4 regions of the Pseudomonas sp. LBUM1646 genome follow, and region 4 is predicted to be linked to each of the others. Evidence: predicted binding sites of a transcription regulator. Region 4 holds the regulator's gene; each other region holds the start of a gene.
What was found. The regulator sigma-54, encoded in region 4, starts transcription at its own class of promoters, with help from an activator protein. The targets are predictions, from matches to a motif close to ANTGGCATNNANNTTGCTNT.
Positions count from the first base shown of each region.

Region 1: a site for sigma-54 is predicted at 3,610-3,629, ahead of flgB (flagellar basal body rod protein FlgB). Genes of this name have one in related genera too.
Region 2: a site for sigma-54 is predicted at 4,057-4,076, ahead of glnA (glutamate--ammonia ligase). Genes of this name have one in related genera too.
Region 3: a site for sigma-54 is predicted at 1,175-1,194, ahead of ACA071_RS09445 (CmpA/NrtA family ABC transporter substrate-binding protein). Genes of this name have one in related genera too.

Region 1 covers NZ_CP166810.1:5,170,809-5,176,058, reverse strand. The annotation lists gene ACA071_RS23555 (flagella synthesis protein FlgN) at 1-155, opposite strand, end outside; gene flgM (flagellar biosynthesis anti-sigma factor FlgM) at 204-530, opposite strand; gene flgA (flagellar basal body P-ring formation chaperone FlgA) at 680-1,441, opposite strand; gene ACA071_RS23540 (chemotaxis protein CheV) at 1,527-2,459, shown strand; gene cheR (protein-glutamate O-methyltransferase CheR) at 2,506-3,333, shown strand; gene flgB (flagellar basal body rod protein FlgB) at 3,672-4,079, shown strand; gene flgC (flagellar basal body rod protein FlgC) at 4,083-4,526, shown strand; gene flgD (flagellar hook assembly protein FlgD) at 4,542-5,250, shown strand, end outside.
Region 2 covers NZ_CP166810.1:403,631-408,880, reverse strand. The annotation lists gene ACA071_RS01835 (YkgJ family cysteine cluster protein) at 1-195, shown strand, start outside; gene typA (translational GTPase TypA) at 428-2,248, opposite strand; gene thiI (tRNA uracil 4-sulfurtransferase ThiI) at 2,388-3,842, opposite strand; gene glnA (glutamate--ammonia ligase) at 4,174-5,250, shown strand, end outside.
Region 3 covers NZ_CP166810.1:2,101,687-2,106,936, forward strand. The annotation lists gene ACA071_RS09445 (CmpA/NrtA family ABC transporter substrate-binding protein) at 1-1,056, opposite strand, end outside; gene ACA071_RS09450 (quinone-dependent dihydroorotate dehydrogenase) at 1,287-2,306, shown strand; gene rmf (ribosome modulation factor) at 2,597-2,812, opposite strand; gene rlmKL (bifunctional 23S rRNA (guanine(2069)-N(7))-methyltransferase RlmK/23S rRNA (guanine(2445)-N(2))-methyltransferase RlmL) at 3,344-5,250, shown strand, end outside.
Region 4 covers NZ_CP166810.1:1,063,227-1,068,476, reverse strand. The annotation lists gene ACA071_RS04595 (KpsF/GutQ family sugar-phosphate isomerase) at 1-498, shown strand, start outside; gene ACA071_RS04590 (KdsC family phosphatase) at 498-1,022, shown strand; gene lptC (LPS export ABC transporter periplasmic protein LptC) at 1,036-1,608, shown strand; gene lptA (lipopolysaccharide transport periplasmic protein LptA) at 1,595-2,143, shown strand; gene lptB (LPS export ABC transporter ATP-binding protein) at 2,143-2,868, shown strand; gene ACA071_RS04570 (RNA polymerase factor sigma-54) at 3,053-4,546, shown strand; gene hpf (ribosome hibernation-promoting factor, HPF/YfiA family) at 4,620-4,928, shown strand; gene ptsN (PTS IIA-like nitrogen regulatory protein PtsN) at 4,941-5,250, shown strand, end outside.

The DNA.
Region 1 (5,250 bases), 2.9 Mb from region 4:
AAAATGATCAATGCCTGTTTCTGCGCCAGAATCTCTTCGAGCAGTGGCATGTCGCGACCGTGCAAGGCGAGGGACTCGGTTTGCAGTAACTCCAGCAAGCGTTGCGCTGGAGCAAAGTCGTCGGTGATCAGTTGCAGTAGATTAGTGTCGTGCATGGCTGGCCTTGGGTTTTAAGCGTCCAAAAGCCTGGCGCAGGCGATGGCCTAGCGCTGGGCTTCGAAGTTGAGCAGTTTGCTGGCTACACGGCTGCTGTCGACTTTATAGCTGCCATCGGCAATCGCTGCTTTCAACTCGGCCACACGGGCGTTGTCGACGGCAGGCTGATCGCGCAGCTTGTCAGTGACCTTCTGCAACTGTTGAGCCTCATTGCTGAGATGTACCGATTCCCCGCTTTTGACGGTACTGGCCTGTTCGGCCGGGGTAGTCAGCGGCGCGGATTTGCCGGCGTCGGCGGTTTCCTTGGCAACGCTGGTACGTGTACTGCCCGTAAGTGACGAGGAGCTGTTCAAACGGCTGAAATCGATGACCATGATAAAAAACCTCTGGGTATTTGGACGCTTGCCATGTTTTCGGCAATACCTGCGAAAACTTTAGGCTCATTTATTCAATGAGCTGCATGCGCCAGCGCTGCTTGGGCACAGTTTAGGTAACAGCCTGCCAGAGCGCCATAGCTTGTCCTCTACATAGACACTTCCACCTGGCCCGGCGCGGTGACTTGCGCCTTGATGACTCGCATGGAATTGAGGTTTTTAACCCGTATTTGCTCGGCCAGCCCGCCATTGGAGAGCGCTTCACCCGGCATGCGCACACTGAGCGTACCACTGCGGGCGGTAATCACCACCTGGTCGCCTTTGCGCACCACTTCTGCTTGTTCCAGATGGACGAGGGTAATGACCTGATCGCCGACCGTTGGTCGGGTAAGTTTCTGTCCGATGGCCTGGTCGACCGAGGTGAAATACCCCTGGTTGATCAGACTGATGTCCCGCTCGCGCAAAGTGACGTCGGCAGGTTCGATAATGCCCGCGCGCTTGAGAGGGCGGGTGGTAGTGACAACGTCTCGAAACAGGCGCACTTGAGCGGGTACGAACACTGTCCACGGGGAGCTGCCCTCGCAGCGAACCTTGACTGTAACCCGGCCGATCGGGGTGGCGGGGCTCTCCAGTGAGGCTGTCAATTCCTTGTCGCACATGGGCATGCGCAGGCGTGGATCGAGCTGTTTGACCTCGATTTCGTAGCGACCTTCCGTTTGACTGGTAGCGAGATAGTCTTCTACGGTGAATTCAAGAAAGCCCTGAGTGACGCCGATAAGCATGTCAGGCAAGGTAACCGCATCAGCAACGGCAGGGCTGCCAACGGGTAAAAAGCAAACGGCCGACACCACGCAAAGCAATTTGCGGTAGTTTGATGTCAGGCGTCGGAAAAATGTCGTTTGTTCGTTCATACGGGTTAAAAAGCAAGCGCCGTGCCGTTTAGTGATGAATGTGCGTCGCAACACAACTTAGCGTTGTTGGTGTAGGAGTCTGGGCATGGCTGGTGTAATGGATTCGGTAAACCAGCGCACGCAACTGGTAGGGCAGAATCGCCTGGAGCTGTTGTTGTTCCGTCTCGACGGCCAGCAACTGTACGGGATCAACGTGTTCAAGGTTCGTGAGGTGCTGCAATGCCCCAAACTGACCTTGATGCCCAAGTCCAGTCCCGTCGTGTGCGGTGTGGCAAATATTCGTGGGGCGACCATTCCTATTCTGGATCTGGCGATGGCGACCGGTTCCGGTCGGTTGCTCGATCAAAGCAATCCCTTCGTGATCATCACGGAGTACAACACCAAGACCCAGGGTTTCCTGGTCCGGTCGGTAGAGCGCATCGTCAACATGAACTGGGAGGAGATTCATCCGCCACCCAAGGGCACTGGACGCGATCATTACCTCACGGCTGTGACTCGGGTCGACAATCAGTTAGTCGAAATCATCGACGTCGAAAAGATCCTGGCGGAGGTTGCACCGACACCGGAAGCGATTTCGGTCGGTGTGGTCGATGTCGAAACCCAGCACAAGGCGTTGTCCTTGCGGGTGTTGACGGTCGATGACTCGTCGGTGGCGCGTAAGCAGGTCTCGCGTTGCCTGCAAACGGTCGGCGTCGAAGTGGTGGCGTTGAACGACGGTCGGCAGGCGCTGGATTACCTGCGCAAGCTGGTCGATGAGGGCAAGAAGCCGGAAGAAGAGTTCCTGATGATGATTTCCGACATCGAGATGCCGGAGATGGACGGGTACACCCTGACGGCCGAGATCCGCAACGACCCTCGCATGCAAAAGCTTCATATCATCCTGCATACTTCGTTGTCGGGTGTGTTCAATCAGGCGATGGTCAAGAAAGTCGGTGCCGATGACTTCCTTGCCAAATTCCGTCCTGATGACCTGGCATCCCGGGTAGTCGACCGGATCAAAGCAGCAGACATCAGCTAGGGGCCTTTTGCCCCTGGCGGTCAACACGATTTAAGAGGCGGTATCTTTGTCTACGGGTAATTTGGATTTCGAACAGTTCCGGGTCTTCCTGGAAAAAGCCTGTGGCATTTTGCTCGGTGAAAACAAGCAGTACCTGGTTTCGAGCCGTCTCAACAAACTGATGGAACAGCAAGGCATCAAGTCCCTGGGTGAACTGGTCCAGCGCATCCAGACCCAGCCGCGCAGTGGTTTGCGCGAAATGGTGGTGGATGCCATGACGACCAACGAAACCCTGTGGTTTCGTGACACCTATCCGTTTGAAGTCTTGAAGAACAAGGTGCTGCCCGAAGCGATCAAGGCTGCTCCCGGTCAACGCCTGCGCATCTGGTCGGCAGCTTGCTCGTCGGGCCAGGAACCGTATTCGTTGTCGATGTCGATCGACGAGTTCGAGCGGACCAACATGGGCCAGTTGAAGATGGGTGTGCAGATTGTTGCCACCGACCTGTCCGGCACCATGCTGACCAACTGCAAGACCGGCGAGTACGACAGCCTGGCGATCGGTCGCGGCTTGTCACCCGAACGCCTGCAGCGTTTCTTCGACCCGAAAGGGCCGGGCCGCTGGGCGATCAAGGCGCCGATCAAAAGCCGGGTGGAATTTCGCTCGTTCAACCTGCTGGACAGTTACGCGGCCCTGGGCAAGTTCGACATCGTGTTCTGTCGCAACGTGCTGATCTACTTCTCCGCCGAGGTGAAGAAGGACATCCTGTTGCGCATTCACAGCACGTTGAAGCCGGGCGGTTATCTGTTCCTTGGCGCTTCCGAGGCGCTGAACGGTTTGCCGGATCATTACCAGATGGTCCAGTGCAGCCCGGGGATCATTTACCAGGCGAAATGATTCGCTGGCGGTAGCAAAAAACGGGAGTCCTCAGGGGCTCCCGTTTTTTTATGCCTGCCGCTTTTGCATCACGTAGGAGCTGCCGCAGGCTGCGATCTTTTGATCTTGATTTTAAAAACCAGGATCAAAAGATCGCAGCCTGCGGCAGCTCCTACGGGGCGGCGCGCGATTCAGGAAAGCGGCAGAAAAGCGGCAGACGGCGGAAATCGGTTGCCGCTTTTCTGGCATTGCCGCCTTGCCGATGCCCGCAAAGCCCCGGTTTACGGGGTTTTTTGAATTGGCACGCCGCTTGCTATGTTCCAGTTACGAAAAATCAGGTCACCCGAAGGTTTCCCGACATGAGCATCAGCTTCGATAAAGCGCTCGGTATCCACGAACAAGCCCTGGGCTTCCGCGCCCAGCGTGCCGAAGTCCTGGCCAACAACATCGCCAACGCCGACACCCCGAACTACAAGGCTCGGGATCTGGACTTCTCCAAAGTGCTTGCCGCGCAGAACGAGAAAACCAAGAGCGGTTCTTTCGCCTTGAACATGACCAACAGCCGTCATATCGAAGCTGAAGGCCTGGGCAATGGCGACGAGTCGCTGTTGTATCGCACGCCGATGCAACCGTCGATCGACCAGAACACCGTGGACGCGCAACTGGAACAGTCGAACTACGCGGAAAACGCCGTCGGCTTCCAGGCCAGCTTCACCCTGCTCAACAGCAAATTCAAAGGGCTGGTTTCAGCCCTGCGTGGAGAGTAAGTCATGTCCCTCGCCAGTGTTTTCAACATCGCCGGTAGCGGCATGAGTGCCCAGACCACTCGCCTGAACACCGTCGCCTCGAACATCGCCAACGCCGAAACCGTCTCGTCGAGCATCGACCAGACCTATCGCGCCCGTCACCCGGTGTTCGCCACCATGTTCCAGGGTGGCCAGAGCGGCGGCAGCGATTCGCTGTTCCAGAGCCAGGACGCCGCCGGTCAAGGTGTGCAAGTGCTGGGCGTGGTCGAAGACCAGAGCAACCTTGAAGCGCGCTACGAGCCGAACCATCCGGCCGCCGACGCCAAGGGCTACGTCTACTACCCGAACGTCAACGTCGTCGAAGAAATGGCCGACATGATTTCCGCGAGCCGTTCGTTCCAGACCAACGCCGAAATGATGAACACCGCCAAAACCATGATGCAGAAGGTCCTGACCCTCGGTCAGTGATAAGGGGCGACTCAGATGAGTGTTACCGATTCCACCAGCGGCCTCAGCATCAACGACATCCTGGCGAACTCTTCCGTCAAGACGAGCAGCTCCACGGGTGACGGCATTGCCTCCGCGACCAATAGCGCGACCGGCAGCCAGACGCTGGGCAAAGATGCGTTCCTGCAATTGCTGGTGACCCAGCTCAAAAACCAGAACCCGCTGGATCCGCAGGACAACAGTGCGTTCGTGGCGCAGTTGGCGCAGTTCAGCAGCCTGGAAGGCATTACCACGCTGAACGACACGGTCAGCTCGATCGCCGGCAACTACAACTCTTCCCAGGCATTGCAGGCTTCGTCCCTGGTTGGCCGTTCCGTGATCGTGCAGACCAACAATATCCAGATCGATGATCCGACCAAGCCGGTTAACGGCTCGGTGAACCTGACTTCGTCGATCGCCAGCGGCACCGTGACCATTGCCGACAAAGACGGCAAGACTGTCAGAACCATCGACTTGGGCTCCCGGGCCGTCGGCAGTTCCAGCTTCACATGGGATGGCAAGGATTCGAGCGGCACCGCCGTTCCGGTCGGCGCTTACACCATCAAGGCCAGTACGCCGATCGACGGCAAGGCGACGGATCTGGCGGTGTACCTGCCGGCCACGGTCAACAGCGTGACCCTCAGCCAGACGGGTGGCGAGCTGATGCTCAACCTCGCGGGCCTGGGCCCGGTCGCCCTGTCCAAAG
Region 2 (5,250 bases), 660 kb from region 4:
ACCCTCCAGCGCATGAGCAACAACGATTGCCTGTACCTGGATCGTAAGAGCCGTCTGTGCACTATTTATGAAAAGCGCCCGGATACTTGCCGTAACCACCCGAAAATCGGCCCGCGGCCGGGGTATTGCGCTTACAAGCCCAAAGAAGTGGCGCGTGAGACCAGCAGTAGCCGCCGCACGCTGGAAAAGTTTTAAAAACGCCTTAATCCCGTAGCAGCTGTCGAGCCCCAGCGAGGCAGCGTACGGCTGCGCAGCAGTCGCAGTCCGGTAAATACGGTTGAAATGGTGCACCGCAGCGTTTGGTTTTACGACTGCTGCGCAGCCGAACGCAGCCTCGCAAGCTCGGCAGCTGCTACAGCCAGACAAACAAAAACGCCCCCGACCTTGCGGTCGGGGGCGTTTTTTTAAGCCTTAACTAAGTCGAAACTCAGTTGCCGCTTTTCTTGGCAGCGCGGGTACGCTCGCTTTCGCCCAGGATCTTCTTACGAAGACGGATGGACTTAGGAGTGACTTCGCACAATTCGTCTTCTTGAACGAATTCCAGAGCTTGTTCCAGGGTGAAACGGATAGGCGGAACCAAAGCGATGGTTTCGTCTTTACCCGAGGCACGCATGTTGTCGAGCTTCTTGCCTTTGGTTGGGTTGACGCCCAGGTCGTTGTCGCGGCTGTTGATGCCGACGATTTGACCTTCGTACACGTCTTCACCGTGACCCAGGAACAGTTTGCCGCGAGCTTGCAGGGTTTCCAGCGAGTAAGTCAGAGCCTTACCGGTAGCCACCGAAACCAGCACGCCGTTCTGACGGCCGGACATGTCGCCGGACTTCATTACGTCGTAACGGTCGAAGATCGAGGTCAGGATGCCTGCACCGGAGGTCAGGGTCAGGAACTCGTTACGGAAACCGATCAAGCCACGAGCCGGGATGTTGTACTCAAGGCGCACACGGCCCTTGCCATCCGGAACCATGTTGGTCAGGTCGCCTTTACGGATACCGATCTGTTCCATGATCGAACCTTGCGATTCTTCTGGCAGGTCGATGGTCACGTTTTCGTACGGTTCGTGCTTCACGCCGTCAACCATACGGATGATCACTTCCGGACGACCAACACCCATTTCGAAGCCTTCGCGACGCATGGTTTCGATCAGTACCGAGAGGTGCAGCTCACCACGGCCGGAGACTTTGAACTTGTCGGCGGTGTCGCCTTCTTCAACGCGCAGGGCAACGTTGTAGAGCAGTTCTTTGTCCAGACGCTCTTTGATGTTACGGCTGGTAACGAACTTGCCTTCACGGCCGCAGAACGGCGAGTCGTTAACCTGGAAGGTCATCGAAACGGTTGGTTCGTCAACGGTCAGCGGCTTCATCGCTTCAACGTTCTGTGGATCACACAGAGTGTCGGAGATGAACAGCGACTCGAAGCCGCTGATGCAGACGATGTCGCCGGCAGCTGCTTCTTCAACGTCTACACGGTGCAGGCCGTGGTGACCCATCAGCTTCAGGATACGGCCGTTGCGGCGCTTGCCGTCGGCATCGATCGCAACAACCTGGGTGTTCGGCTTGACGCGACCACGAGCGATACGGCCAACGCCGATGATGCCCAGGAAGCTGTTGTAGTCCAGTGCCGAGATTTGCATCTGGAACGGACCGTCACGGTCAACTTTCGGTGCTGGTACGTTGTCGACGATCGACTGGTACAGCGGGGTCATGTCTTCAGCCATGTCGGTGTGTTCCAGACCGGCAATGCCGTTCAGGGCCGAGGCGTACACAACTTTGAAGTCCAGCTGTTCTTCGGTAGCACCGAGGTTGTCGAACAGGTCGAAGATCTGGTCCAGAACCCAGTCCGGACGTGCGCCTGGACGGTCAACCTTGTTGATCACCACGATTGGACGCAGGCCGGCTTCGAAAGCCTTCTTGGTCACGAAACGGGTTTGCGGCATAGGGCCGTCTTGAGCGTCAACCAGCAGCAGAACGGAGTCAACCATCGACATTACGCGTTCAACTTCGCCGCCGAAGTCGGCGTGGCCCGGGGTGTCCACGATGTTGATGTGGTAGCCGTTCCAGTTGATGGCGGTGTTTTTCGCCAGAATGGTAATACCGCGCTCTTTCTCCTGGTCGTTGGAGTCCATCACGCGCTCGTCGTTGAGCTCGTTGCGCTCCAGGGTGCCGGATTGACGCAAGAGTTTGTCTACCAGGGTGGTTTTACCATGGTCAACGTGAGCAATGATGGCGATGTTGCGTAGATTTTCGATCACTTGTGTATCTCGATCAGAGGATTCGGTGTGCTGACAAGTCTTGGCAGCGATTAACAGTAGAGTCCGGCAAAGCCGTTACAGCTTGACGGCGGCGTCGGGGGGCCGGTGACGCAGGCCACAGGCAAACAGCCCCGGGCACTTAGCTCGGTCGATAAACGCGCACATTGGCATGCCCCTCACTGAGCAAATGGTGGGCATGCAGGCGACTCATCACGCCTTTGTCGCAATACAGCAGGTACTGGCGAGTAGGGTCCAGTTCCTTGAAACGAGCGTTCAATGCATAAAACGGCATCGTCTGTACCTCAATGCCAGCCAGCTCCAGCGGCTCGTCTTCAGCGGCATCCGGGTGACGGATGTCGATGATGATCTGGCCCGCCAGTGCTTCGCTGACTTCTTCGATCTGCAAGTCCTGGCCCAATTCGTCGATCACGCGATCGATCGGCACCAGCTTGGCGTTCTCGAGCGCACGCTCAAGGACTGCCATGTCGAACTGTTGTTCTTCGTACTCCACGCGGTTGCGCTTGGCGTGGGTCTTGGGGTTCACCGAGATGACCCCGCAGTATTCCGGCATGTGCTTGGCGAAGTCGGCAGTGCCGATTTCGTTGGCCAGGTCGATGATGTCCTGCTTGTGACTGGCGATCAGCGGGCGCAAGACCAGCTTCTCGGTCACGCAGTCGATCAAGGACAGGTTCGGCAACGTCTGGCTCGACACCTGGGAGATCGCCTCACCGGTGACCAGCGCATCGATATCGAGCCGATCGGCAATCTTCGATGCAGCGCGCAACATCATACGCTTCAAAACTACGCCCATATGACTGTTATCGACTTTCCCGAGAATTTCTCCCAGTACTTCCTCGAACGGCACACTGACAAATAACACGCGTTGGGAGCTGCCGTACTTCTTCCAGATGAAGTGCGCGACTTCCATGACGCCCAGTTCATGGGCTCTGCCGCCCAGATTAAAGAAGCAGAAATGGCTCATCAGGCCACGGCGCATGATCTGGTAGGCGGCGACTGTCGAGTCAAAGCCGCCGGACATCAGCACAAGCGTCTGTTCCAGCGCTCCCAGCGGATAACCGCCGATGCTGTTGTGCTGGCTGTGGATCACATACAACCGTTGGTCGCGAATTTCGATGCGAACTTCGATTTCCGGCTCTTTCAGGGAAATCCCGGCGGCGCCGCACTGACGACGCAGCTGGCTGCCGACGTATTTCTCCACGTCCATGGACGAGAAGGTGTGATGGCCGCCGCGCTTGCAACGCACCGAAAAGATCTTCCCGGCCAGTGCATCACCGTAGTGCTGCTTGCACTTGGCAACGATGTCGTCGAAGTCGCCCAGCGGGTATTCGTCGACCTGCAGGAAATGCGCGATGCCCGGCATGCAGCTCAGGCGCTCGGTCATCTCCTTCAGGGCCCGGGGCTCAGTGACGCGGGTTTCCAGCTCGAGGTTGTCCCACACACCGTTCACCACCACAGCCGGGTCCAGATCGCGGAGCACGGCACGGATGTTCTTGGCCAATTGGCGGATGAAACGCATCCGTACCGGGCGGCTCTTGATGGTGATCTCGGGGAAGACTTTTACGATTAGTTTCATGAAAACAGCGCGCGCTGGGCCAGCCGAAAAAGGGGGGCGCGGATTATAGCGGAAATTGCTCAAGGTTTAACCAGTTAATATGCAGAAGGTTTCGCGCGCACCAAAACAGGTCATTTACAGAAATAGACGCTACATTACAGGGCGCTTATTTCAGCTTTGCGGTGCATTGCACCTCTATAAGCGTGAAATTGGGGCAAAAAACCCATGGTGGGGCACTGGCATGCAATTTGCTCCCTTGTGAGGCAGGTTGCCTTGGCAGAGTATTCGCGCCGGCATCACCCACATTCTAAGGGCATCCACTACTTAAGCCCGAAGCCACCCGGAGGACACTATGTCGAAGTCGGTTCAACTCATCAAAGATCATGACGTCAAGTGGATTGATCTGCGCTTCACGGACACCAAAGGCACTCAGCACCACGTGACCATGCCGGCTCGCGATGCGCTGGATGAAGCTTTCTTCGAAGAAGGCAAAATGTTCGACGGTTCCTCCATTGCTGGCTGGAAAGGCATCGAAGCTTCCGACATGATCCTGCTGCCGGACGACAGCACTGCCGTTCTCGACCCGTTCACCGAAGACCCAACGCTGATCATCGTTTGCGATGTCATCGAGCCTTCGACCATGCAAGGCTACGATCGCGACCCACGTGCGATCGCCAAGCGCGCCGAGGAATACCTGAAGTCGACTGGTATCGGCGATACCGTTTTCGTTGGCCCGGAGCCTGAGTTCTTCATCTTCGACCAGGTGAAGTTCAAGTCCGACATTTCCGGCTCGATGTTCAAAATCTTCTCCGAACAAGGCTCGTGGATGTCCGACCAGGACATCGAAGGCGGCAACCATGGCCACCGTCCAGGTATCAAAGGCGGTTACTTCCCGGTTCCACCGTTTGACCACGACCACGAAATCCGTACCTCCATGTGCAACGCCATGGAAGAAATGGGCCTGGTCATCGAAGTTCACCACCACGAAGTGGCAACTGCCGGCCAGAACGAAATCGGTGTGAAGTTCAACACCCTGGTCGCCAAGGCTGACGAAGTTCAGACCCTGAAGTACTGCGTGCACAACGTAGCCGTCGCTTATGGCCGCACCGCAACCTTCATGCCTAAGCCACTGTATGGCGATAACGGTTCGGGTATGCACGTTCACCTGTCCATCGCCAAAGATGGCAAGAACACCTTCGCTGGCGAAGGCTATGCCGGCCTGTCCGATACCGCCCTGTACTTCATCGGCGGCATCATCAAGCACGGTAAGGCACTGAACGGCTTCACCAACCCGTCGACCAACTCCTACAAGCGTCTGGTCCCAGGTTTCGAAGCTCCAGTGATGCTGGCCTACTCGGCTCGCAACCGTTCCGCTTCGATCCGTATTCCTTACGTGTCCAGCCCTCGCGCTCGCCGTATCGAAGCTCGC
Region 3 (5,250 bases), 1.0 Mb from region 4:
GGCCTCACGGTACACGTCCAGTTGTTGGACTTGGCGGGCCACACCGAGGTAATCCGGGTCTTCGCGCAGCAAGCCCCAGCGGCGGAACTGGGTCATGAACCACATGCCATCGGACAGATACGGCAGATTGACCTCGCCGCCGCCATGGAAGCGCAGGGCGTGCGGGTCTTGCCAGCGATGGCCCAGGCCGTCGGCGTAATCCCCCTGCAGACGCGGTTCGATGCAGTCCAGCGGTGCATCGAGATACTCGGGCGCGCTCAGTAACTGCGCGGTACTGCGGCGATTCTCGGGGCTTTCTTCAATGAAGCGACTGGCTTCGAGAATCGCCATCACCAGCGCTCGTGCGGTGTTGGGGTATTGCTCGACAAAGGCGCGGGTGCAGCCGAGGACTTTTTCCGGGTGATCGGGCCAGATGGTCTGGGTCGTTGAAATGGTAAACCCAAGATCCTGTTTAACCGCGCTGGCGCACCATGGCTCGCCGACGCAAAAACCGTCGATACGCCCGGCTTGCAGGTGCGCGACCATTTGCGGCGGCGGCACCACCACGCTGTCGACGTCCTGCAACGGATGAATGCCCTGACTCGCCAGCCAGTAATACAGCCACATGGCGTGAGTACCGGTCGGGAAGGTCTGGGCGAAGGTCAGTTTTGGGCGAGTTTGGTGCACGTGCCGGTGCAGTGCTTCAGGACCGGTCACCCCCAGCGCCTGCAAGCCGTGGGACAGGTTGATGCTCTGGCCGTTCTGGTTCAGGCCCATGAGCACTGCCATATCCGTGGGCGCGATACCGCCGATGCCCAGGTGCACGGCGTAGATCAGGCCGTAGAGGCTGTGGGCGGCGTCGAGTTCGCCGCTGACCAGTTTGTCCCGCAGGTTGGCCCAGGACGACTGGCGCTTGAGGTTCAGGGTCAGGCCGTAAGGTTGGGCGAAGCCCTGGGTCGCGGCGACCACCACCGAGGCGCAGTCGCTCAGGGCCATGAAGCCGACATTGATTGCGGACTTTTCCGGGGCATCGCTGCCGTTGACCCAAGCGAGCGGGCCGACTGTGCTTTCATTCATTGCTAAACACCTTGCAAAAAAAAGCGTCGTCCCAGGTCCCCGCGTGAGCAGAACCGGGTGACGACGCCATTGTCCGTCGACTCATCCCGTCGTTGGCATGAGTGCTGATGCCTTTACCGGTGCAAGGCATATGCCATCGAGCGTTGATTTGCGTGTGCGCCTCGCTTGCGACCCCGATGCCCGGCTATAATCGCCGCCTCATTTCGCCGCCATTCGAGTCAAACCCGCCCATGTACACCCTGGCCCGTCAGCTGTTGTTCAAACTTTCCCCGGAAACCTCCCACGATCTGTCCCTGGACTTGATCGGCGCGGGCGGGCGTTTGGGCCTCAACGGCTTGCTGTGCAAGGCCCCGGCGAAAATGCCGGTGAAGGTCATGGGCCTGGAATTCCCGAACCCGGTGGGTCTGGCGGCCGGTCTGGACAAGAACGGCGCGGCCATCGACGGTTTTGCCCAGTTGGGTTTTGGTTTCGTCGAAATCGGCACCATTACCCCGCGTTCGCAGCCAGGCAACCCGAAACCACGGATTTTCCGCCTGCCGGAAGCCGAGGCGATCATCAACCGTATGGGTTTCAACAACCTCGGTGTCGATCACTTGCTGGCCCGGGTCGCGGCCGCCAAGTACAAGGGCGTGCTGGGCATCAACATCGGTAAAAACTTCGATACGCCGGTTGAGCGTGCAGTCGACGACTACCTGATCTGCCTGGACAAGGTCTACGCCCACGCCAGCTACGTGACGGTCAACGTCAGCTCGCCGAACACCCCGGGCCTGCGCAGCCTGCAATTCGGTGATTCGCTCAAGCAATTGCTCGCCGACCTGGCCCAGCGCCGGGCCGAACTGGCGTTGCGCCACGGCAAACATGTACCGCTGGCAATCAAGATCGCCCCGGACATGACCGATGAAGAAACCGTGCAGGTTGCACAAGCGCTGATCGACACCGGGATGGACGCGGTGATCGCCACCAACACCACGCTGAGCCGGGTCGGCGTCGAGGGTATGGAGCATGGCGACGAGGCGGGCGGTCTGTCCGGCGCGCCGGTTCGCGACAAGAGCACCAATACCGTTAAGGTGCTGGCGGCAGAGTTGGCCGGCCGTTTGCCGATCATCGCCGTAGGCGGCATCACCGAAGGCAAGCACGCAGCTGAGAAAATCGCTGCGGGTGCGAGTCTGGTGCAGTTGTATTCGGGCTTCATCTATAAAGGCCCGGCACTCATCCGTGAATCCGTCGACGCCATAGCCGCCTTGCGCTGATGTAGCAGCTGCCGAGCCCGCGAGGCTGCGTTCGGCGGCGGAGCCGTCGTGAAACCTGAAAGGATGGTGTACCTGCAAGACCGCGGTGTCTGATTCTACGACTGCTGCGCAGCCGAACGCAGCCTCGCAGGCTCGGCAGCTGCTACAAAAGGGTTGTGTTTCGGCAAAATGCAGGCATAAAAAAGGGCACCTCTAGGGTGCCCCTGGGCCGGAGCCCGCCGTCCGGATGGGACGTGCGTGGTTAATGTGTTACGTATTCAGATGATTGTGTTGCAGTGTCAGGCCCTTTGTTAGCCAACGGCGTGAAGTTCGTTGAGTCTATGGATTCCCGCAGTGCCGGTCATACCGTCCCAGTTGTCGCCGCGTCCTTCGCGCCAGCCGTTAATCCAGGCTTGGCGTACCGACGGTAGAGTAAATGGGCAAAGCTCACGGGATTTGCCACCAACGCCATATTGATATCCGCGCAAAAATGCTCTTTCCAACGGATCACGCTTAAGTCTTCTCATAGGGTGTTGCCCTCACTTGTTGACTGTATTTATCGCGTCGACCTCAATCGAGGTCTGGCAGAAATTTTCTGCCGTTGGCGGCTCGCTGCCGGCGTCGCGAGCCAAGGTGTTGACGCCGTTGCGACGTCAACCTGTGTTGAGTTCTAACCAATGCGTCACATCGAGGGAATGATCGTTTTGTCATAAGGACGTAACCAGAAAGATGCTATGGCCATAAGTAACACGATGTTTGCCCCGTGTTTATTGGTCAAACCCCGGTATGATCAGCCCCGCGCTGTATGACGGGGTTAATCCTTTAGTGAGAATGACCCACGTTTACGCTGGGGTACTATTCGACGAAGGGTCGCTTTATGACATTTTGTTGCTTCAACTTTTTTATCTGCCCTGACATCTAAGCTCTTTTAACCCGAGCAGTCAGGGTGGGACGGCACACCTTCGTGCCACGCGGGCGCTCTTTTAGAAAAGCGCCTGATTGAAAACCGGACCGGCAATGCGTTGTCGGTTCACTTAGCCAAAGGCTCTGAAATTCCAATGTCCGATCAATTCGAAATCTTCCTCACTTGCCCTAAAGGCCTTGAAGGCCTGCTCATCGAGGAAGCCGTCGGGCTTGGCCTTGAAGAAGCGCGTGAGCACACCTCGGCCGTGCGTGGCATGGCGACCATGGAAACCGCTTATCGCCTGTGCCTGTGGTCGCGTCTGGCGAACCGGGTGCTGCTGGTGCTCAAGCGGTTCCCGATGAAGGACGCCGAAGACCTGTACCACGGCGTGCTCGATATCGAGTGGCAAGACCACATGCTCAACGACGGCACCCTGGCCGTCGAGTTCAGCGGTCACGGCTCGGGCATCGACAACACCCACTTCGGCGCCTTAAAAGTTAAAGACGCCATCGTCGACAAACTGCGCACCCCGCAGGGTGACCGTCCGTCCATCGACAAGCTCAACCCGGACCTGCGCATTCACCTGCGCCTGGACCGTGGCGAAGCCATCCTCTCCCTCGACCTGTCCGGCCACAGCCTGCACCAGCGCGGTTATCGCTTGCAGCAGGGCGCGGCACCGTTGAAGGAAAACCTCGCGGCCGCGATCCTGATCCGTTCCGGCTGGCCACGCATTGCGGCCGAAGGCGGCGCGCTGGCTGACCCGATGTGCGGTGTCGGTACATTCCTGGTAGAAGCCGCCATGATCGCCGCCGATATGGCGCCGAACCTGCGTCGCGAGCAGTGGGGCTTCACCGCCTGGCTCGGCCACGTCCCGGCGCTGTGGAAAAAACTCCACGAAGAAGCCACCGAGCGTTGCGCCGCCGGCCTGGCCAAGCCACCGCTGTGGATTCGCGGCTACGAAGCTGATCCACGACTGATTCAACCGGGCCGCAACAACGTTGAGCGTGCCGGCCTGAGCGAGTGGATCAAGATCTACCAGGGCGAAGTCGGCACTTTCGAACCGCGTCCGGACCAGAACCAGAAAGGCCTGGTCATCTGCAACCCGCCGTACGGCGAGCGTCTGGGCGACGAGGCGAGCCTGCTCTACCTCTACCAGAACCTTGGCGAACGTCTGCGCCAGGCCTGCCTGAACTGGGAAGCCGCGGTGTTCACCGGCGCCCCGGACCTGGGCAAGCGCATGGGCATCCGCAGCCACAAACAGTATTCGTTCTGGAACGGCGCGTTGCCGTGCAAGCTGCTACTGATCAAGGTCACCCCGGATCAGTTCGTCACTGGCGAGCGTCGCACCCCGGAACAGCGTCAGGTCGAGCGCGAGCAGGCGGAAGTCGAAGTCGCAGACAACGACGTGGCGCCGGGCAAGTACGAGAAGTACAACAAGAACGGCAACCCGATCAAACCGGCTCCGGTCGTGATCGAGCAACCGCGCTTGAGCGAAGGCGGGCAGATGTTTGCCAACCGCCTGCAAAAGAACCTCAAGGCGTTGGGCAAGTGGGTCAAGCGTGAAGGCATCGACTGCTATCGCGTGTATGACGCCGACATGCCGGAATACTCGATGGCCATCGACCTGTACCAGGATTGGGTCCACGTCCAGGAATACGCCGCGCCGAAATCCATCGACCCGGAAAAAGCCTCGGCCCGTATGTTCGATGCCTTGGCGGCGATTCCGCAGGCCTTGAACATCGACAAGAGCCGCGTGGTGGTCAAGCGTCGCGAGCGTCAGAGCGGCACCAAGCAGTACGAACGCCAAGCGGCCCAGGGCAAGTTTGTCGAGGTCAATGAAGGCGGGGTCAAGCTGCTGGTCAACCTGACTGACTACCTCGACACCGGGCTGTTCCTCGATCACCGGCCAATGCGTATGCGCATCCAGAAAGAGGCCGCCGGCAAACGCTTCCTCAATCTGTACAGCTACACCGCGACCGCCAGTGTTCATGCAGCCAAGGGCGGCGCGCGCAGCACCACCAGCGTTGACCTGTCAAAAACCTACCTCGATTGGGCGCGTCG
Region 4 (5,250 bases):
ACTGCAGCATTGGTCATGGGCGACGCCCTGGCTGTTGCGCTGCTGGAAGCGCGCGGCTTTACGGCTGAAGACTTCGCCTTTTCCCACCCAGGCGGTGCGCTTGGCCGCCGTCTGCTGCTGAAAGTGGAAACCGTCATGCACGCCGGCGCAGAACTCCCCTTGGTGCAACGCGGCACGCTGCTCAAGGACGCCTTGATGGAAATGACCCGCAAGGGCCTGGGCATGACGGCGATCGTGGAGCCCGACGGCAAACTGGCCGGGATTTTCACTGACGGCGACTTGCGCCGCACGCTGGACCGCACCATCGACATCCACCACACGACCATTGATGAGGTCATGACTATTCATGGCAAGACCGCCCGTGCCGATATGCTGGCAGCCGAGGCCCTGAAAATCATGGAAGACCATCGAATCAACGCACTGGTAGTCGTCGACAAGGAAGACCGCCCGGTTGGCGCCTTCAACCTGTCCGACCTGCTGCGTGCAGGAGTAATGTGATGAGCAACGACCTGTTGCAACGCGGCAAGAACATCAAACTGGCCGTCTTTGACGTCGACGGTGTCCTCACCGACGGACGCTTGTACTTCCTGGAAGACGGCAGCGAATTCAAGACTTTCAGCACCCTCGACGGCCAAGGCATCAAGATGTTGATGGCAGCCGGCGTGCAGACCGCTATCATCAGCGGCCGCAAGACCCCAGTGGTCGAACGTCGAGCGAAAAACCTCGGCATTCCACACCTGTATCAGGGTCGCGAAGACAAACTGGTGGTGCTCGACGAGCTTCTAGCCCAACTCAACCTAAGCTATGAACAGGTCGCCTACCTCGGTGACGACCTGCCAGACCTGCCGGTGATTCGCCGCGTCGGCCTGGGCATGGCGGTGGCCAATGCCGCCAGCTTCGTGCGCGAACACGCCCACGGTGTCACCCAGGCCCGTGGCGGCGAAGGTGCCGCCCGCGAATTCTGCGAACTGATCCTGCGCGCCCAGGGCCGTCTAGATGCGGCCAACGCCGCGTACTTGTGAGCCATTTATGTTTATTCTGAGCAAAAAGTTTCGCAGATTCCTGCTGTTCGGTTGCATCGCTGCGATATTCGCGGCGGTCGGCTACTGGAACATCAGCCCGGAACGCTTCCTCGACAAGCCAGTCGTCAAGGTCGATGAAAGCGCGATCGACTATTACGCCCTCAACGCCCACAGCGTGCAGTACCTGCCCGACGGCGGCTTGCAGTACGATTTGACGTCCGACAAGGTCGAGCACCTCAAGGCGACCGACGTGTCGTTGCTGACCAACCCCGACCTGAACATGTACCGCGGCACCGAGTTCCCGTGGCATGTCACGAGCTTGCGCGGTGAAGTGAATGCGGATGGCACCCAAGTAGAACTGATCGACTCGGTACGTATCGCACGCACCGATGAACAGAACCGCGAATTGATTGTTACCAGCACCCGTATGACAGTGTTCCCGCAGCAGCAATATGCGCAGACCGATCAACCCGTTAGAATCGACGGCGCTGGCGGTGTGTCGACTGGCAACGGAATGAAAGCGTATTTGAAAGAAAGCAGGATACACCTGCTATCGAACGTAAGAGGACAGTATGAGGCTCGTTAAAACCCTCCCTATTTTGCTCAGTCTGGGCGCAGCACTGGGAAGCGTGAGCGCCTGGGCTCTGCCGAACGATCAAGAGCAGCCTATCCGCATTCAGGCCGACGATGCCCAACTGGACGACAAGAATGGCGTTGCCACCTATAAAGGTGACGTGATCATTACTCAGGGCTCGATGAAGGTCACCGGCAACACCGTGACCATCACCCGCACCCCGACCGGCGACATCGACGTAGTGACCTCGGTGGGCAACCTCGCCTACTTCGAGCAGCTGCAGACCGCTGGCGACACCAAGCCTGTTCAGGGCTGGGGCGTGACCATCCAGTACCACGCCGCGCAAAACCGCGTCGTGCTGATCGATAAGGCCAAGGTTGTCGACAAGGACAACAACACCACCCAGGGCGAGAAAATCGTCTACGACACGGTCAAGAAACTGGCGAGCGCCGGCCGTGCCACGGGCAGCAAGGTCACCGAGGCGCGTCCGCGCATCGACATGGTGATCCAGCCGAAGCCGAAAAACGACGCGAAAAAGGCTCAGTAATGGCAACTCTGAAAGCTCAGCATCTGGCCAAGAGCTATAAGAGCCGCCAGGTCGTGCGTGACGTCAGCCTGTCGATCGACAGCGGCCAGATTGTTGGCCTGCTGGGCCCGAACGGCGCCGGCAAGACCACCTGCTTCTACATGATCGTCGGCCTGGTACAGGCCGATCAGGGCCGCGTCCTGATCGACGACCTGGATGTCAGCCACCAGCCAATGCACGGCCGTGCAAAGGCTGGTATCGGCTATCTTCCGCAAGAAGCATCGATCTTCCGCAAACTGTCGGTGGCCGACAACATCATGGCTATCCTCGAGACCCGCAAGGAACTCGACAAGGCGGATCGTCGCAAGGAGCTGGAAAGCCTGCTGCAGGAATTCCACATCAGCCACATCCGTGACAACCTCGGCATGAGCCTGTCCGGTGGTGAACGCCGCCGCGTGGAAATCGCCCGGGCACTGGCCACCAACCCGAAATTCATCCTGCTCGACGAACCGTTCGCCGGTGTAGACCCGATTTCGGTAGGCGATATCAAACAGATCATCCATCACCTCAAGGCCAAGGGCATTGGCGTGCTGATCACTGACCACAACGTCCGTGAAACCCTGGATATCTGCGAAACCGCCTACATCGTCAACGATGGCCAGCTGATCGCCGAAGGCGACTCCGCCACCATCCTGGCCAACGAACTGGTCAAGGAAGTGTATCTGGGCCATGAGTTCCGCCTTTAAGCATCAAGGTGTCTGGCTGGTTGTCCGAGCGCTCGAATCGATAAAAAATCAATACTTTTTTATTGTTACAGCGCTCTAGGCAAACGCTGCGGTTTCGGGCATATAATTTGCTTAAGTTTGGCGCTCCGGCGCCCTGTAGTGGATGGCGCATGCGCGCCGGCGAATAAGGTGTTAAGCCCCTGCCATGAAACCATCGCTAGTCTTGAGAATGGGCCAGCAGCTGACGATGACACCTCAGCTGCAACAGGCCATCCGCCTGCTCCAATTGTCGACCCTGGACCTGCAACAGGAAATCCAGGAGGCCCTGGAGTCCAATCCGATGCTCGAACGCCAGGAAGAAGGCGACGACTTCGATAATGCCGACCCCTTGGCCGACAAAGCCGAACAGCAACCCAACGCCGACGTTTCAGAACCCTCCTACCAGGAAACCGCCCCGACGGTGGACAACCTCGAGGAAGGTGACTGGAACGAGCGCATTCCCAACGAGCTGCCCGTCGACACCGCCTGGGAAGACGTCTACCAGACCAGCGCCAGCAGCCTGCCAAGCAACGATGACGACGAATGGGATTTCACCACTCGCACATCGGTCGGCGAAAGCCTGCAAAGCCACCTGCTCTGGCAACTGAACCTGGCGCCGATGTCCGACACCGATCGCCTGATCGCCGTGACCCTGATCGATTGCATCAACAATCAGGGCTACCTGGACGAAACCCTCGAGGAAATCCTCGAAGCCTTCGATCCGGAACTGGACATCGAACTGGACGAAATCGAAGCCGTCCTGCACCGCATCCAGCAATTCGAACCGGCCGGCATCGGCGCTCGAAACCTGGGCGAATGCCTGTTGCTGCAATTGCGCCAACTGTCCGCCAAAACCCCTTGGCTGGCCGAGGCCAAGCGCCTGGTCACCGATTACATCGACCTGCTCGGCAGCCGCGACTACAGCCAGCTGATGCGCCGCATGAAGCTCAAGGAAGATGAACTGCGCCAGGTGATCGAGCTGGTCCAGAGCCTGAACCCTCGTCCAGGTTCGCAGATCGAGTCCAGCGAAGCCGAGTACGTCGTTCCCGATGTGATCGTGCGCAAGGACAACGAGCGCTGGCTGGTGGAGTTGAACCAGGAGTCGGTGCCACGCCTGCGGGTCAACGCCCAGTACGCCGGTTTCGTGCGCCGCGCCGACACCAGCGCCGACAACACCTTCATGCGCAATCAGTTGCAGGAAGCCCGCTGGTTCATCAAGAGCCTGCAGAGCCGCAACGAAACCCTGATGAAAGTGGCCACCCAGATCGTCGAGCACCAGCGCGGCTTCCTGGAATATGGCGACGAAGCCATGAAACCGCTGGTCCTGCATGACATCGCCGAAGCGGTTGGCATGCACGAATCGACGATTTCACGGGTAACCACCCAAAAGTTCATGCATACCCCACGGGGCATTTATGAGCTGAAATACTTTTTCTCCAGCCACGTCAGCACCTCTGAAGGCGGCGAATGCTCGTCCACGGCGATCCGCGCGATCATCAAAAAACTGGTTGCCGCGGAAAATCAGAAAAAGCCGTTGAGTGACAGCAAGATCGCTGGTTTACTGGAGGCACAAGGCATTCAGGTGGCTCGCCGCACCGTCGCCAAGTACCGCGAGTCCCTGGGGATCGCGCCTTCGAGCGAACGCAAGCGGTTGATGTAAGCCACAGCACAGCGTTCCAGTGGCAGGTACCTTTACCTGCCGCTTTATGCACTGGCAACGAAGGAGAAGCTGTATGCAAGTCAACATCAGTGGACACCAACTGGAAGTGACCGAACCCCTGCGCGCCTACATCGGCGAAAAACTCGAACGATTAGAGCGGCATTTCGACAAGATCACTAACGTGCAGGTCACGATGACGGTCGAAAAGCTGAAGCAGAAAATCGAAGCCACCCTGCATATTCCCGGCAATGAAGTGGTCGCCAACGCGGAGCACACCGATATGTACGCGGCGATCGACGCATTGACCGACAAGCTGGATAAACAACTCAAAAAGCATAAGGAAAAGACCCAGAGCCTCCTCCAGGGCGCGACCGGTCGTTAACACTCCCAACCCATGATCCGACTTGAAAACATCCTGACCCCCGGCCGTTCCCTCGTGAACGTGCCGGGCGGCAGTAAAAAGAAAGCCCTCGAGCAAATTGCCAACCTGATCGCCCGGGAAGTGCCGGATCTGGAGATGCAAGATGTCTTCGAGGCTCTGATTGCCCGTGAAAAACTCGGTTCCACCGGTTTTGGCAACGGCATCGCTATCCCTCATTGTCGCCTCAAGGGCTGCAACTCGCCCATCAGCGCCCTGATGCACCTTGATGCACCGATCGATTTTGACGCCATCGACGGCGCCCCGGTTGACCTGCTGTTCGTCT